DNA from 3 places in the Halomonas aquatica genome. Region 1 is predicted to be linked to each of the others. Evidence: predicted binding sites of a transcription regulator. Region 1 holds the regulator's gene; each other region holds the start of a gene.

Region 1 (4,406 bases):
CCGATAGCGGCCACGCCTGGAGCGAGACGCCGGCTGTGCTGCGCCAACCTCCCCAGCGGATGAGCGGCGAGCGCTTCGACGCCTGGATCCATGACAACCGCGCCCGGCTGACCGACAATGTCCGCGGCCACCATCCGCCCCAGACCCACGAGGACCCCGAGTCATGACGCGAACTTCCCTCGCCCCCCTTTCGACCCTCGTCGTCATCGGCCTGTTGCTAGGCAGTGCTCAGGCACTGGCATTGGAGGGTGACGCCAGCGCCCCGATCGAGGTGGAGGCCAATCAGCTCGATCTCGACGATCGCGAAGGCACCGCCGTCTATACCGGCAATGTGGACATCCGCCAGGGGAGCATGCAGCTGACCGGCGACCGTGTGGAAATACGGCGCAACGACCAGGGCCAGCTCAGTCAAGCCACCGCCACCGGCGAGCGCGCCTACATCGAGCAACTGCCCGCACCGGACGAGCCCATGGTCCGCGGCTGGGGCCGCACCGTTATCTACCACGTCGCCGAGCGCCGCATCGAACTGATAGACCGCGCCGAACTGCATCAGGGTGGCGACACCTTCGATGGTGGCTACCTCGAATACTTCCTCGACCGCCGCGTCGTCCAGGCCCGCTCCGATGCAGAAGGTGTACAGGAGCGCCAGCGGGTGCGGATGACCCTCGAGCCCGCAAAGCAGGGCGGCCAGTGATGAAGACCCTGAGAGCCCAGCACCTGGCCAAGGGCTACAAGCGTCGCCGAGTGGTGCAGGACATCAGCCTCTCCATCGGGCAGGGCCAGATCGTCGGCCTGCTCGGCCCCAACGGGGCCGGCAAGACTACCTCCTTCTACATGATCGTCGGTCTGGTGCGCGCCGATGCCGGCGAGGTGCATATCGACGACCTGGACCTCTCGACCGCAGCCATGCACGAGCGGGCCAGGGCCGGCATCGGCTACCTGCCCCAGGAAGCCTCGATCTTTCGCAAGCTGTCGGTCGCCGACAACATCATGGCGATCCTCGAGACACGCCCGGACCTCGACCGCAGGGGCCGCGAGGCCAGGCTCGAGGAGCTCCTCGGGGACTTCCACGTGACGCACATCCGCGACAACCTGGGCATGAGCCTCTCCGGTGGCGAACGGCGACGCGTGGAAATCGCCCGGGCGCTGGCCACCGAGCCTGCCTTCATCCTGCTCGACGAACCCTTCGCCGGCGTCGACCCCATCTCGGTGGGCGAGATCAAGGGCATCATCCGCCAGCTCAAGGCCCGAGAAATCGGCGTGCTGATCACCGACCACAATGTGCGCGAGACCCTCGATATCTGCGACAGCGCCTACATCGTCGGTGACGGCCGGATCATCGCCGAGGGCAATGCCGAGGCGATCCTGGCCAACCAGCGCGTCCGCGAGGTCTACCTGGGCCAGGACTTCCGGCTCTGAACTCCAATCTCATGATATAAATGTCGTTATGGCTAAGCGGCATGAAGATTGCGCATGGCACGATTGTTGCATTTTTCCAGTTGCAACCCCCTCGGCCAGGGGCTAGGGTGGGAGTTTTCCTCACGTCGGGGGAACTCCTCTCATGGCCATGAAGGCTTCCCTGCAGCTTCGCGTCGGCACCCAGCTGACCATGACCCCCCAGCTGCAGCAGGCCATCGCCCTGCTGCAGCTCTCGACCCTGGACCTACGCCAGGAGATTCAGCAGGCGCTGGATTCCAACCCCCTGCTGGATGTCGAAGATGACTTCGGCGAAGAGGAGGTGGACGAAACACCCGACGACGACTGGGCCAGCGAGATTCCCGACGAACTCACCACCGACAGCGACTGGTCGGATACCTATCAGGACCTTGGTAGCGTTCCTGCCGGCGGCAGTGGCGAGGGTCCCGATTTCGAGCGTCAGGCGTCGGGGCAGAGCCTGCAGGGCCATCTGGCCTGGCAACTGGCCATGACCAACCTGGACGAGCGCCAGATGCTCATCGCCGAGAGCCTGATCGACAGCCTGAACGGCGACGGCTACCTCACCCAGCCCCTGGAGGAGATCCGCGACGGCCTCAGGGCCCAGGGCCTCGCGGGCCTCAGGAGCCGGGAACTCGAGCAGGTGCTCCTGCGCCTCCAGCAGTTCGAGCCCACTGGGGTCTTCGCCCGTGACCTGCGCGAGTGCCTGATGTTGCAACTGGCCACCCTGCCCGATGACACACCGCTCTTGCCCCAGGCCCGCCGCCTGGTTCGCCAGTTCCTCGAGGCCCTCGCCGGCGACGACCGACGCCTTCTCAAGCGCCGGCTCAGCCTCGACGATGAGGCCCTCGACACGGTGATCGACCTGGTACGCTCGCTGGATCCCCGCCCCGGCAGCGCCTTCACCGAAAACGACAACGACTATGTGATTCCCGATCTGATCGCGCGGCATGCCCGCGATGGCTGGCAGGTAGAACTCAATCCCGAGGCCATGCCGCGCCTGCGCATCCAGCCCGACTATGCCGCGCTGATTCGACGAGCCGACAAGAGCGAGGACAACCAGTTCCTCAAGGACCACCTGCAGGAGGCGCGCTGGCTGATGAAGAGCCTCTCCAGCCGTAACGATACGCTGCTGCGGGTGGGCCGCGAGATCATGGTGCGCCAGATCGACTTCCTGGAGCATGGCGAGGAGGCCATGAAACCCCTGATCCTGGCCGATATCGCCCAGGTCGTGGAGATGCACGAGTCGACCATCTCGCGAGTCACCACCCAGAAGTTCATCCATACCCCGCGCGGCATGTTCGAGCTCAAGTACTTCTTCTCCAGCCAGGTAGGAGGCGGCAACGGCGAGGGTGATGCCCACTCCAGCACCGCCATCCGCGCCCGGATTCGCAAGCTGATCCAGGACGAGGCCCCTCGCAAGCCACTCTCCGACAGCAAGCTGGTCGCCCTGCTCGATGAGGCCGGCATCGGCGTCGCGCGACGCACGGTAGCGAAATATCGCGAGGCGATGGGAATCCCCTCCTCCAGCGAGCGCAAGCGGCTGCGTTGAACGGGGTCCAATGGCGCACTCCAGTACCCGGATGCTTTCTCCCGAATTTGCCGCAAGCAATTGAAATCACGCTATTCGGCGAGAAATCCAATCCCCTCGACCGCGGGGGTATGCAGGACGACAAAAAGGGTTACAATCGATTCACACCCCGTAAGAGCAAGGAGCGTGTCATGCAAGTCAACATCACCGGCCACCATGTAGACCTGACCGACGCACTGCGTGACTATGTGCAGGAGAAACTTACCCGCGTCGAGCGTCACTACGACAACATCACCAACGTGCAGGTCACCCTCTCCGTGGAGAAGGAACGCCAGCAGGCGGCCTGCACCCTTCATGCCGCCGGTGCCGACCTCCATGCAGAGGCCATGGATAATGACATGTATGCCGCCATCGATGCTCTCGCCGACAAGCTCGACCGTCAGTTGGTGAAGCACAAGGAAAAGGCCCAGGCCCGCGCCCAGGGCGCTGGCGCCCGCTGATTCCGTCATGACACTGGACGCCATCCTGCCCCCCGAGCGCACCCTCTTCGATGTGCCGGGGGGGAGCAAGAAGCGAGTGCTGGAATTCTTCAGCACCTTCATTGCCCAGAACACGCCGAGCCTCGACAGCCAGGAGGTCTTCAGCCGACTGATCGGCCGCGAACGACTGGGCAGCACCGGCATCGGCAACGGGGTCGCCATCCCCCACGCACGAAACCCTCACTGCAAGGCACCCATCGCCGGCTTCCTCAAGCTGGCCGAACCGGTGGATTTCGATGCCATCGACGGGGAACCGGTAGACCTGGTCTTCGTGCTGCTGGTACCCGAGGAGGCCGACGAGGCGCATCTCGCCTTGCTCGGCCAGGTCGCCGGCGTGATGAACGACACCGACACCCGGGCCCGCCTGCGTCACAGCGCAAGCCAGCGCGAGCTCCATGAGCTCCTCATGGAGGCGATTCGACAACAGGCCCAGACCGGCGGCCAGGGAGGCTGATCCTCCTTGGCCGCCCGGCCATTACCACGACCAGGAGACCCGCATGCAGCTCGTGATCATCAGTGGCCGGTCGGGTTCCGGCAAGTCGATCGCGCTGCAGGCGCTTGAAGACCTGGGCTACTACGCCATCGACAACCTGCCGGCGATGCTGCTCGGCCCACTCGTTGATGAGCTCCAGGGTGATCGCAGCGTGCGCTCCTCGATCGCCGTCAGCATCGATGCCCGCAATCTCCCGGAAGCCCTGGAACGCTTTCCCGAGTTGCTCGATGACCTGCGCACCCGCGACCTTGAGTGCCAGGTGGTCTACCTGACCACCGATGCGCGGATCCTGCTGGAGCGCTACTCCCACACCCGGCGCCGCCACCCGCTCACACGCGGCAGTGGCATGACCCTGGCCGAGGCCATCGACACCGAGGAACAGGCGCTCTCGGAGATCCGCGATCTCGCC
Region 2 (4,406 bases), on a different contig from region 1:
GTGAATCGGCAAAGGCCACGTCTTCGGGAATGTTGGGGTCCAGATGGTGACACACCATCAGCATGTCGAGGTGCTCGTCGATGGTGTTAACGGTATAAGGCCGAGTCGGATTGGTCGAGGACGGCAGCACGTAAGGCTTCGAGCAGGCGGTGAGGATATCCGGCGCATGGCCGCCCCCGGCCCCCTCGGTATGATAGGTGTGGATGCCGCGTTCCTTGAAGGCAGCCAGGGTGTCCTCGACGAAGCCCGACTCGTTCAGGGTGTCGGTGTGGATCGCCACCTGGACATCGTAGCGATCGGCGACGCTCAGGCAGTTGTCGATGGCCGCCGGCGTGGTCCCCCAGTCCTCATGAAGCTTGAGGCCCATGGCACCGGCCTGAAGCTGGGCCTCCAGTGCCTCGGGCAGGCTGGCGTTGCCCTTGCCGAGAAAGCCGATGTTCATGGGCATGTCGTCCACGGCCTGGAGCATCTTGCCGATATGCCACTCCCCGGGGGTGCAGGTGGTGGCGTTGGAGCCAGTGGCAGGCCCCGTGCCCCCGCCCAGCATGGTGGTGACACCGCTCATCAGGGCCTCCTCCACCAGCTGCGGGCAGATGAAGTGGATGTGGGCATCGAGGCCGCCGGCGGTGAGGATCTTGCCCTCTCCGGCGATGATCTCGGTGCCGGGGCCGATGACGATCTCCACATCCGGTTGGGTGTCCGGGTTGCCGGCCTTGCCGATGGCGGCAATGCGACCGGCCTGGAGCCCCACGTCGGCCTTGACGATGCCCCACCAGTCGAGTATCAGCGCGTTGGTGATCACGGTGTCCATCACCGTCTCGTCGTGACGCTGGCTCTGCCCCATGCCGTCGCGGATCACCTTGCCGCCGCCGAACTTCACCTCCTCACCGTAGTGAGTGGCATCTCGCTCCACCTCGATCCACAGGTCGGTGTCGCCAAGGCGCACCCGGTCACCCACCGTGGGACCATACATGTCGGCATAGGCCTGTCGGCTGATCTTCATGGCTGACCTCCCTGATTCGCGGCATCGAGGCTGCCCATGACGTCCCCATGGAAGCCGTAAATATGACGCTCTCCGGCATAGGGGATCAGCGTCACCTCTCGCACCTGGCCCGGTTCGAAACGGATCGCCGTGCCGGCGGCCACCGCCAGGCGGTAGCCCCGCGAACGCTCTCGGTCGAAGGTCAGGGCCGGGTTGGCCTCGGCGAAGTGATAGTGGGAACCGACCTGGATCGGCCGGTCGCCGGTATTGGCCACTTCGATGGTGATGGGCTCGCGGCCCGCGCAGAGCTCGATCTCACCGTCCTGCAGCTGGTACTGGCCTGGAATCATCAGCACTCCCCTCCTGTAATGTTGAAAACTGCGCGAGCGGTGGTCAGGCAAGGCGGCGAGCATCAAAAAATGGATCGGACTCGCGCCCGAGTTTACGTTTTGTAAATGAGCATTTTTTGTTGCGACGCCAACACAGCATGACCGAGCGCAGCCAGTTTTCAGACGATAGGCGTATGAACGGTGACCAGTTTGGTCCCGTCCGGGAAGGTGGCCTCGACCTGCACCTCGTCGACCATCTCGGCCACCCCTTCCATGACGTCATCACGGCTCAGTATCTCGCGCCCGTAGCTCATGAGGTCCGCGACGCTTCTCCCGTCGCGGGCGCCCTCCATGATCTCGAAGCTGATCAACGCGACCGCCTCGGGGTAGTTGAGCTTGAGGCCACGATCACGCCGCCGCTCGGCCAGTTGCGCTGCCGAGAAGAGCAGCAGCTTGTCCTTGTCTCTGGGAGTCAGTTCCATGGCAACCTCTCGTCTTTGAATATTCGCGACACGGCATCCACATCGCTTGCAGGAGCAGAGCTCCCACGGCGATTTCTAGGTCAGCCAGATGCGCGGAGTATGGGCCGGCAGGCCAATCAACCGCGGCCGCAGGATCTCCCAGGCCTGACGACACAGGTGCCAGGCCTCGTTGCGTTCATTGCCAAGGTAGCGCAGCAGCAGGACTCCATGTCGCACCGTCACCGCCCATCGCGGGGTCATCGGCAGGTTGTCGCGCAGCGCGTCCACGGCACCCGGCTCGTCCTCGAGCCCCACGGCCCAGAGCGTGGCCTGGACGGTGGCACCGCCCTGCCCCCATCGGCCTGAAAAACGGGGATGGCCGGGGTCCAGCGGTTGACGCTCGATCCACAGCGGCCGGCCGTTGCGGGTCAGATGGAAGCGCTGCTCGATGCATCCGCTGGCGAAGGGCAGCGCGCTCGCCGGGCGGCCCAGGGCCATTACCTCCCAGCCGAGGCAGCGTGACGTCTCCGACAGGGAAATGGTGGTTCGTTGCTCGCCCCTTGAGCCGTCGAAGGCGAGGGTTTCCTGGGGCAGCCACTCGAGGACACCCTCCGCGGCGACATCGAGGTGCGTATGCTGCTGCCAGGCGACGCCGTGGCTATCGGCCCGGTAGAGCTTGTTGGCGGCCGGGGTGGTCAGCAGCGCATGGGCGCCGGCGCCGACCCGCGCGGTGACGGTCAGGGCGTCACCGCTGACCAGCCCGCCCGGCGGATGCAGAAGGTAGACGTGGCAGGCCCCTTGACGGCCCTCGGGGTGGAAAGGGCGCTGGACCCGCAGCGGCCCGAGATGACGAGCTCTCGTCATGCGGGTCACGCCGTCACGGGGCTCGAAGGCCAGGTCCAGGGAGGCCGCCCAGTGGCGCCCGGCATCGAAGCGGTGCCCCGAGGCCTGCGCTGGCGTGAGTGTCGGGAAGGCCGTCATGGCATAGCGCCCTGTCAGGAAGGTGGTAACTCCCCTGTCAGGGCAAGGGCTGTACCAGAACGGTGAGGACCAGAGTTACTTCACTGCTTTCAATGGCTTACATTAGCCAAAAAGAAACAACATTACCCCTATTACGCACCATATAGGTGCAATAAGAAGGGGCTCATGCACCAAGGCCGGGAATGCCTGCGGGCAACCATTCCGAACTGGTGCATGCGCGGAGGGCTACGCCAAGGCGTCGTGGCTGGCCAGCATAATCTGATGAAATCGGCTAGACCGTCAGGTGCTCGCGGATCAAGGCATCGGAGAGATCGCCGATCTTGCCGCGGGCCACGGGACGCCCTCGGTCCATGATGACGAAGCGATCGGCATACTTGCGGGCGAAGGGCAGCTTCTGCTCCACCAGCAGCACGCTGAGGCCATCCTCGCGCATCAACCGGCGAATCACCTCGCCGATCTGGGTCACGATGTTGGGCTGGATGCCCTCCCCCGGCTCATCGAGTATCAGCAACCTAGGCTCGAGGACCAGGGCACGACCGATGGCGAGCTGCTGCTGCTGTCCGCCCGAGAGATCACCGCCGCGACGATGCTTCATTTCCTCGAGTACCGGGAAGAGTTCATAGACTCGCGCAGGAATCCGGGTCAGGCCATCCCCGCGAGCGGCCAGGCCGGTACGCAGGTTCTCCTCCACGGTGAGCAGCGGGAATATCTGGCGTCCCTGAGGCACATAACCGATACCCAGCCGAGAACGCTCCTCCACCCGTTTGCCGGTCAGGTCGATGCCATCGGCGTAGCGAATGCTGCCGGAGGCCACCGCCACCTCGCCCATGATCGACTTCATCAGGGTGGTCTTGCCCACCCCGTTGCGCCCCATCACGCAGGTGCACTGCCCCGTCGGCACCTCGAGGTCCAGGTCCCAGAGGGTGTGGCTCTCGCCGTAGAACTGATTGAGCGTCTCGATGGTCAGCATCAGGCGGCGTCCTCCTCGGGGTCGGCGCCCAGGTAGACCTCGACGACCTTGGGATCATTGGAGACCTGGTCCATGCTGCCCTCGGCAAGCACGCTACCCTGGTGCAGCACCGTCACCGTGCGAGCTATGGAGCGCACGAAGCCCATGTCGTGTTCGACCACCACCACGGACTGCTTGCCCTTGCCGGCGAGGCCCGTAAGCAGCTCGGCGGTGCGCTCCATCTCCTGCTCGGTCATACCGGCCACCGGCTCGTCGACCAGCAGCAACCGAGGACGCTGCATGAGCAGCATGCCGATCTCCAGCCACTGTTTCTGGCCGTGAGAGAGGACGCCCGACGGTCGATGCCGAAGCTCGGTGAGCCCGATGGTCGTCAGCACCTCCTCGATCCGGTCGCGGATCTCGCCGGTCATGCGCGCGGTGAGCGTGGGCAGGATGCTCTTGTCGGCCGTCATGGCAAGTTCCAGGTTCTCGAACACCGTCAGTGCCTCGAACACCGTGGGTTTCTGGAACTTGCGCCCGATACCGAGGCTGGCGATCTCCGGCTCGTTCATGGCCAGCAGGTTGTGGCGGCTGCCGAACCAGACCGAGCCCCTGTCGGGTCGCGTCTTGCCGGTGATGATGTCCATCATGGTGGTCTTGCCGGCGCCGTTGGGGCCGATGATGCAGCGCAACTCGCCATCGTC
Region 3 (4,406 bases), on a different contig from region 1:
CGTCTTCGCGTTCGACCAGTTCACTCAACGCCGACTCGAAACAGCGTCGGTTGGCCATCCCGGTGAGCGCATCGTGATTGGCTTGATGATTGAGTTCGCGCGATAGATCGCGGGTCACCGAGACGTCGTGGGAGACCAGTACGGCACCGATGATGTAGCCATTGCGGGCGCGGATGGGGGCCGCAGAGTCCTGCACCGGGCAGGGATCGCCATTTCGCACCAGCAGCATGTGCGAGACCGATGCGGCGACAGCCTTGCTGCCGCTGAGAACACTGCGCGCCGGGTTGGCGACCGCCTCGCCGGTCAGCTCGTCGACCAATTGGTACACCTTGCCGATCGGCTGGCCGAGGGCCTCCTGGTGGTCCCAGCCGGTCAGGCGCTGGGCTTCGTGATTGATGAAGGTGATCAGCCCCCCTTCGTCGGTGGTAATCACCCCATCACCTATCGAGGCCAGCGTGACCTGGGCAAGGTCGCGCTCACGATGCAGCTCCTCCTGGAAGCTCCGACGCTCGGTGACGTCGCGCACCAGTGCCGCGAACTCGGATTCCGAGTCTGCCGCCCCCTCGCTGAACTGCAACTCCAGGTAACGAGCTCCCCGCACGGGGTCGTTGACGCTGAGCTCACGCCACTCGCCAGGTTTCGGCGGCTTACCATCAATCAGCTGTTCGAGCGGTTGGCCAACGATGTCATCGGAACTGACCCCGAATAGCTTCTCCGCACCAAGATTCAGGCTGGTCAGGGTACCGTCGGCGCGCCATGTCACCAGCCCGTCACGCAGGTTGTGCACCAGTACCTGGGTTCGCGCCATCGCTTTTTCCAGCGCCTCCAAGACGCGATTGTAGCTGGCCGCAATCTCGCCCACGTCGGTGAACGGGTCGGCGGCGACGCGACCTTGCACGTTGCCGTTGCGTTCATGTCGGCGCATCGCTCCCAGCAGCTCGAAGAGCTCGTTGCGAGCACCGTGCTCGGCGACGTTAAGCCCCATTTCTTCCGCCTCGAGCGATACCCGCAACGCCATCAGCCGTCCGGTCAGCGTCAGCAGCAGCCAGGCCATGCCGCCGCCCCACAGAGCGCAGGCGGCGATTCCCAGGAGCTGCGCCTCGACCTGCTGCCAGCGTGACAGGCCGGTACCCAGCAACTCGAGATCGCCCAGCAGGCCGACCGCCAGAGTGCCCCAGATTCCAGCCACCAGATGGGCAGGAATTGCCCCCACGGCGTCGTCGATACGCCAGCGCAGCAGTAACTCGCTGCTGATGACCATCAATACACCGCCGACGGAACCGATCAACAGCGACTGCCCGGCTGTCAGCGCATCAGCGCCAGCGGTGATCGACACCAAACCGGCGATGGCACCGTTCATGACGTAGGCCACCTCGGCATAGCCGCGCAACCGCCACCCTGCCAGCATGCCCGACAGCACACCGCCCACTCCGCCCATCAAGGTATTCACCAGAACACCGGGAACCCGCGAGTCTAGCGTCAGGGTGCTACCGCCATTGAAGCCGAACCAACCGAGAAACAGCAGCAAAACACCGAGCATCGCCAGCGGTAGATTGTTGGCAGGGACCGGCTTGAACGGCTGGCCATAGACGAAGCGCCCCTGGCGCGGCCCGATCCGCAACACGGCGAACAGCGCCACCCAACCGCCCAGGCTGTGAACCACCGTCGAACCGGCGAAGTCAACAAAGCCACGCGCTTCGAGCCAGCCGGGGTTCTCGCCAAACGCGCTGGCCCAGGCCCAATGGCCGAACACTGGGTAAACGAGTACGCCGACCAATAACGTGATCAGCAAGTAGGTAAGAAACGGCATGCGCTCTGCCACCGCACCGGAGACGATGGTGGTGGCGGTGGCGCAGAACATCGCCTGGAACAGGAAGAAACAGGCAAGCCAGGCATCTTCCCCGACCGCCAGCCGCGGCAGGAACTGCGAACCGCCGACCAGCCCGGCGATGCTGTCGCCAAACATCAGGCCGAAGCCAAGCAGCCAGAAGGCGGCCACGGTCACGGTAAAATCGGCAAGGTTCTTCATCGCCACGTTGATGGCGTTCTTGCCGCGAGTGACACCCGACTCGAGACACAGGAAGCCTGCCTGCATGATAAAGACCAGCAGCGCCCCCCAGAGCACCCACAGCATATCCAGTAGCGATACATCCATATGCATGCACTCCCCATGCTCGGTGATGCACTTTCATAGCCAGAATTCGGCCAAAGGGCTAGCCACTCCGCCAGAAAACGACAAGAGCGGCGAGCATTGAAACACCGAAATAGTGCGCCGGTGCCTTGTCAGGATGAGAAACGCGTGTGCAGGGGCAAACTCGAGCATCTGTTATCCGCCTTGGCCGCGCTGCGGCGCCAATGACGGATTTCTCGCATGCTTATATCAAGCAAAAACCGTGCCAACTGCGCGCATGCCAGGGGACTATACCATTATGGAAACCTGTCTGTAACAGGACTCCCTCCCCGAGCAGGTGATGATCTTCAACGCCCAAAGGACGACGGCCATCCCGGTGAACCGGGATGGCCGTCTTGCGACCAGGGTCCAGCGACTGCTCATTCGTCGCTAGCTCCGCTGGCTATCACTGGTTGTTTCACTTGGCTTTCTGTGCCTGGCGTTCTGCACCTGATCCCGTGCAGCGGGCATCAACCTTCCAGCTTCGCCGAAAGGCTGATCTCGGCGTTGAACAGCTTGGAGACGGGGCAACCCTCCTTGGCCTTGTTGGCGGCATCCTGGAAGGCCGCATCATCGGCACCCGGGATCGTCGCCACGGTATCGAGGTGGATCGAGGTGATGGCGAACCCGCCGTCGACCTGTTCCAGGGCAACCTTCGCCTCGGTGGCGATGCGGTCGGCCGTCAGGCCCGCCTCACCAAGGATCATCGACAGGGCCATGGAGTAGCAGCTGGCGTGGGCGGCACCGATCAGTTCCTCGGGATTGGAACCCACTTCGTCCTCGAAGCGCTTGGCAAAGCTGTAGGGAGCATCCTGGACCACGCCGCTCTGGGTGGACACCGTTCCCTTTCCGTCCTTGAGACCGCCCTGCCAGACGGCGCTACCGGATTTCTTGATGCTCATGTCAACTCCTTATCGTTGTCTGGGTGAACTATAATATCCACACCATACACCATGGAGCGGTTGCCCTTGTGGCACAAGGTGGATTGCATCTAAGAAGGACAGCGAACAGAATGAATGAAAATTATTTCTAGAAAACAGAACGAGAGATATGCCATGCCGACGCCAGCCACCGTGCGACTTCCCGCAAATGACCGGGAAGCCGCCCAGGACCTGCCCTCCATCGGCCAGGGAACCTGGTACATGGGTGAGGGGCTGGCGCCGCGTGGTGATGAAGTGCGCGCCCTGCAGCATGGCCTGGACCTCGGCCTGTCGCTGATCGATACCGCGGAGATGTACGGCGACGGCGGCGCCGAGGAGGTGGTGGGCGAGGCACTGGTGGGTCGACGCGACCGCGCCTTCCTCGTCTCCAAGATCTACCCCTGGAACGCCGGGCGAAAAAGCGCCATCGCCGCCTGCGAGGCGAGCCTCAAACGCCTTCGCACCGACCACCTTGATCTCTACCTCCTGCACTGGCCCGGTAGCATCCCTCAGGAAGAGACCCTGGAGGCCTTCGAGCGGCTGCGCGAAGCGGGCAAGATCCGCCGCTTCGGGGTCTCCAACTTCGATGTGGACGAGATGGCTACGCTGCATGCCCTGCCCGGGGGCTCTGCCTGCGCGGTCAACCAGGTGCTCTATCACCTGGGCTCGCGGGGCATCGAGCATTCGCTGCTGCCCTGGCAGCGCGAGCATGGCATCCCCACCATGGCCTACTGCCCCCTGGCCCAGGCCGGCGGCCTGCGCCACGACCTGCTCGGCCACCCCGAGGTGCAGCAGATCGCCGCGGACCTGAGCATCACGCCCCCCCAGCTGATGCTGGCCTGGGCGATCCGACCCGTGAAGGGCCGGGACGGAGTCGCCACTCGTGACGTGATCGCCATCCCCAAGGCCACCGGCCTCGAGCACGTTGAGCAGAACGCCGCCGCCCTTGAGGTCCAGCTGGATGAAGAGAGCCTCGCCCGGCTCGACGCCGCCTTCCCGGCACCTAGCCGCAAGCCGCACCTGGATATCGTCTAGGCGGAGCCCTTGTCCAGGAGCCCTTCGTCTAGGCGGAGCCCTTTAGTTCGGCGAGTTCATGGGCCAGGGTGGCGTGACCCAGCTCGCGCATCGCGTCGATGTTGCGCGCGGGGATGCCCTCAGGGTCCGGGTGGTGGGACAAGGCCCGCTCCAGCCCCGCTTCTCGCAGCAGATGCCACATCGGCCAGGGCGAACGGTTGGTGAAATTGGCGGGATCCTCCGGCTCGGCGTCCGCGAAGACGTAGTCTGGATGGAAGCTCGCCAGCTGGAAGGTACCCTCG

Evidence for each region. Region 1 encodes sigma-54, which starts transcription at its own class of promoters, with help from an activator protein. Its sites were predicted from a motif close to TGGCACNNNNNTTGCTNT; they were not measured.
Region 2: a site for sigma-54 is predicted at 2,793-2,810, ahead of ABE960_RS06950 (urease accessory protein UreD). Genes of this name have one in related genera too.
Region 3: a site for sigma-54 is predicted at 2,382-2,399, ahead of amt (ammonium transporter). Genes of this name have one in related genera too.

What each region holds. Positions count from the first base shown of each region.
Region 1 covers NZ_JBEGCJ010000005.1:293,451-297,856, forward strand. The annotation lists gene lptC (LPS export ABC transporter periplasmic protein LptC) at 1-167, shown strand, start outside; gene lptA (lipopolysaccharide transport periplasmic protein LptA) at 164-694, shown strand; gene lptB (LPS export ABC transporter ATP-binding protein) at 694-1,419, shown strand; gene ABE960_RS12595 (RNA polymerase factor sigma-54) at 1,562-2,986, shown strand; gene hpf (ribosome hibernation-promoting factor, HPF/YfiA family) at 3,157-3,465, shown strand; gene ptsN (PTS IIA-like nitrogen regulatory protein PtsN) at 3,473-3,958, shown strand; gene rapZ (RNase adapter RapZ) at 4,002-4,406, shown strand, end outside.
Region 2 covers NZ_JBEGCJ010000003.1:147,377-151,782, reverse strand. The annotation lists gene ureC (urease subunit alpha) at 1-1,003, opposite strand, end outside; gene ABE960_RS06960 (urease subunit beta) at 1,000-1,332, opposite strand; gene ABE960_RS06955 (urease subunit gamma) at 1,491-1,793, opposite strand; gene ABE960_RS06950 (urease accessory protein UreD) at 1,869-2,753, opposite strand; gene urtE (urea ABC transporter ATP-binding subunit UrtE) at 3,025-3,723, opposite strand; gene urtD (urea ABC transporter ATP-binding protein UrtD) at 3,723-4,406, opposite strand, start outside.
Region 3 covers NZ_JBEGCJ010000002.1:313,652-318,057, forward strand. The annotation lists gene amt (ammonium transporter) at 1-2,155, opposite strand, end outside; gene ABE960_RS04615 (OsmC family protein) at 2,641-3,072, opposite strand; gene ABE960_RS04620 (aldo/keto reductase) at 3,226-4,125, shown strand; gene ABE960_RS04625 (DUF1415 domain-containing protein) at 4,154-4,406, opposite strand, start outside.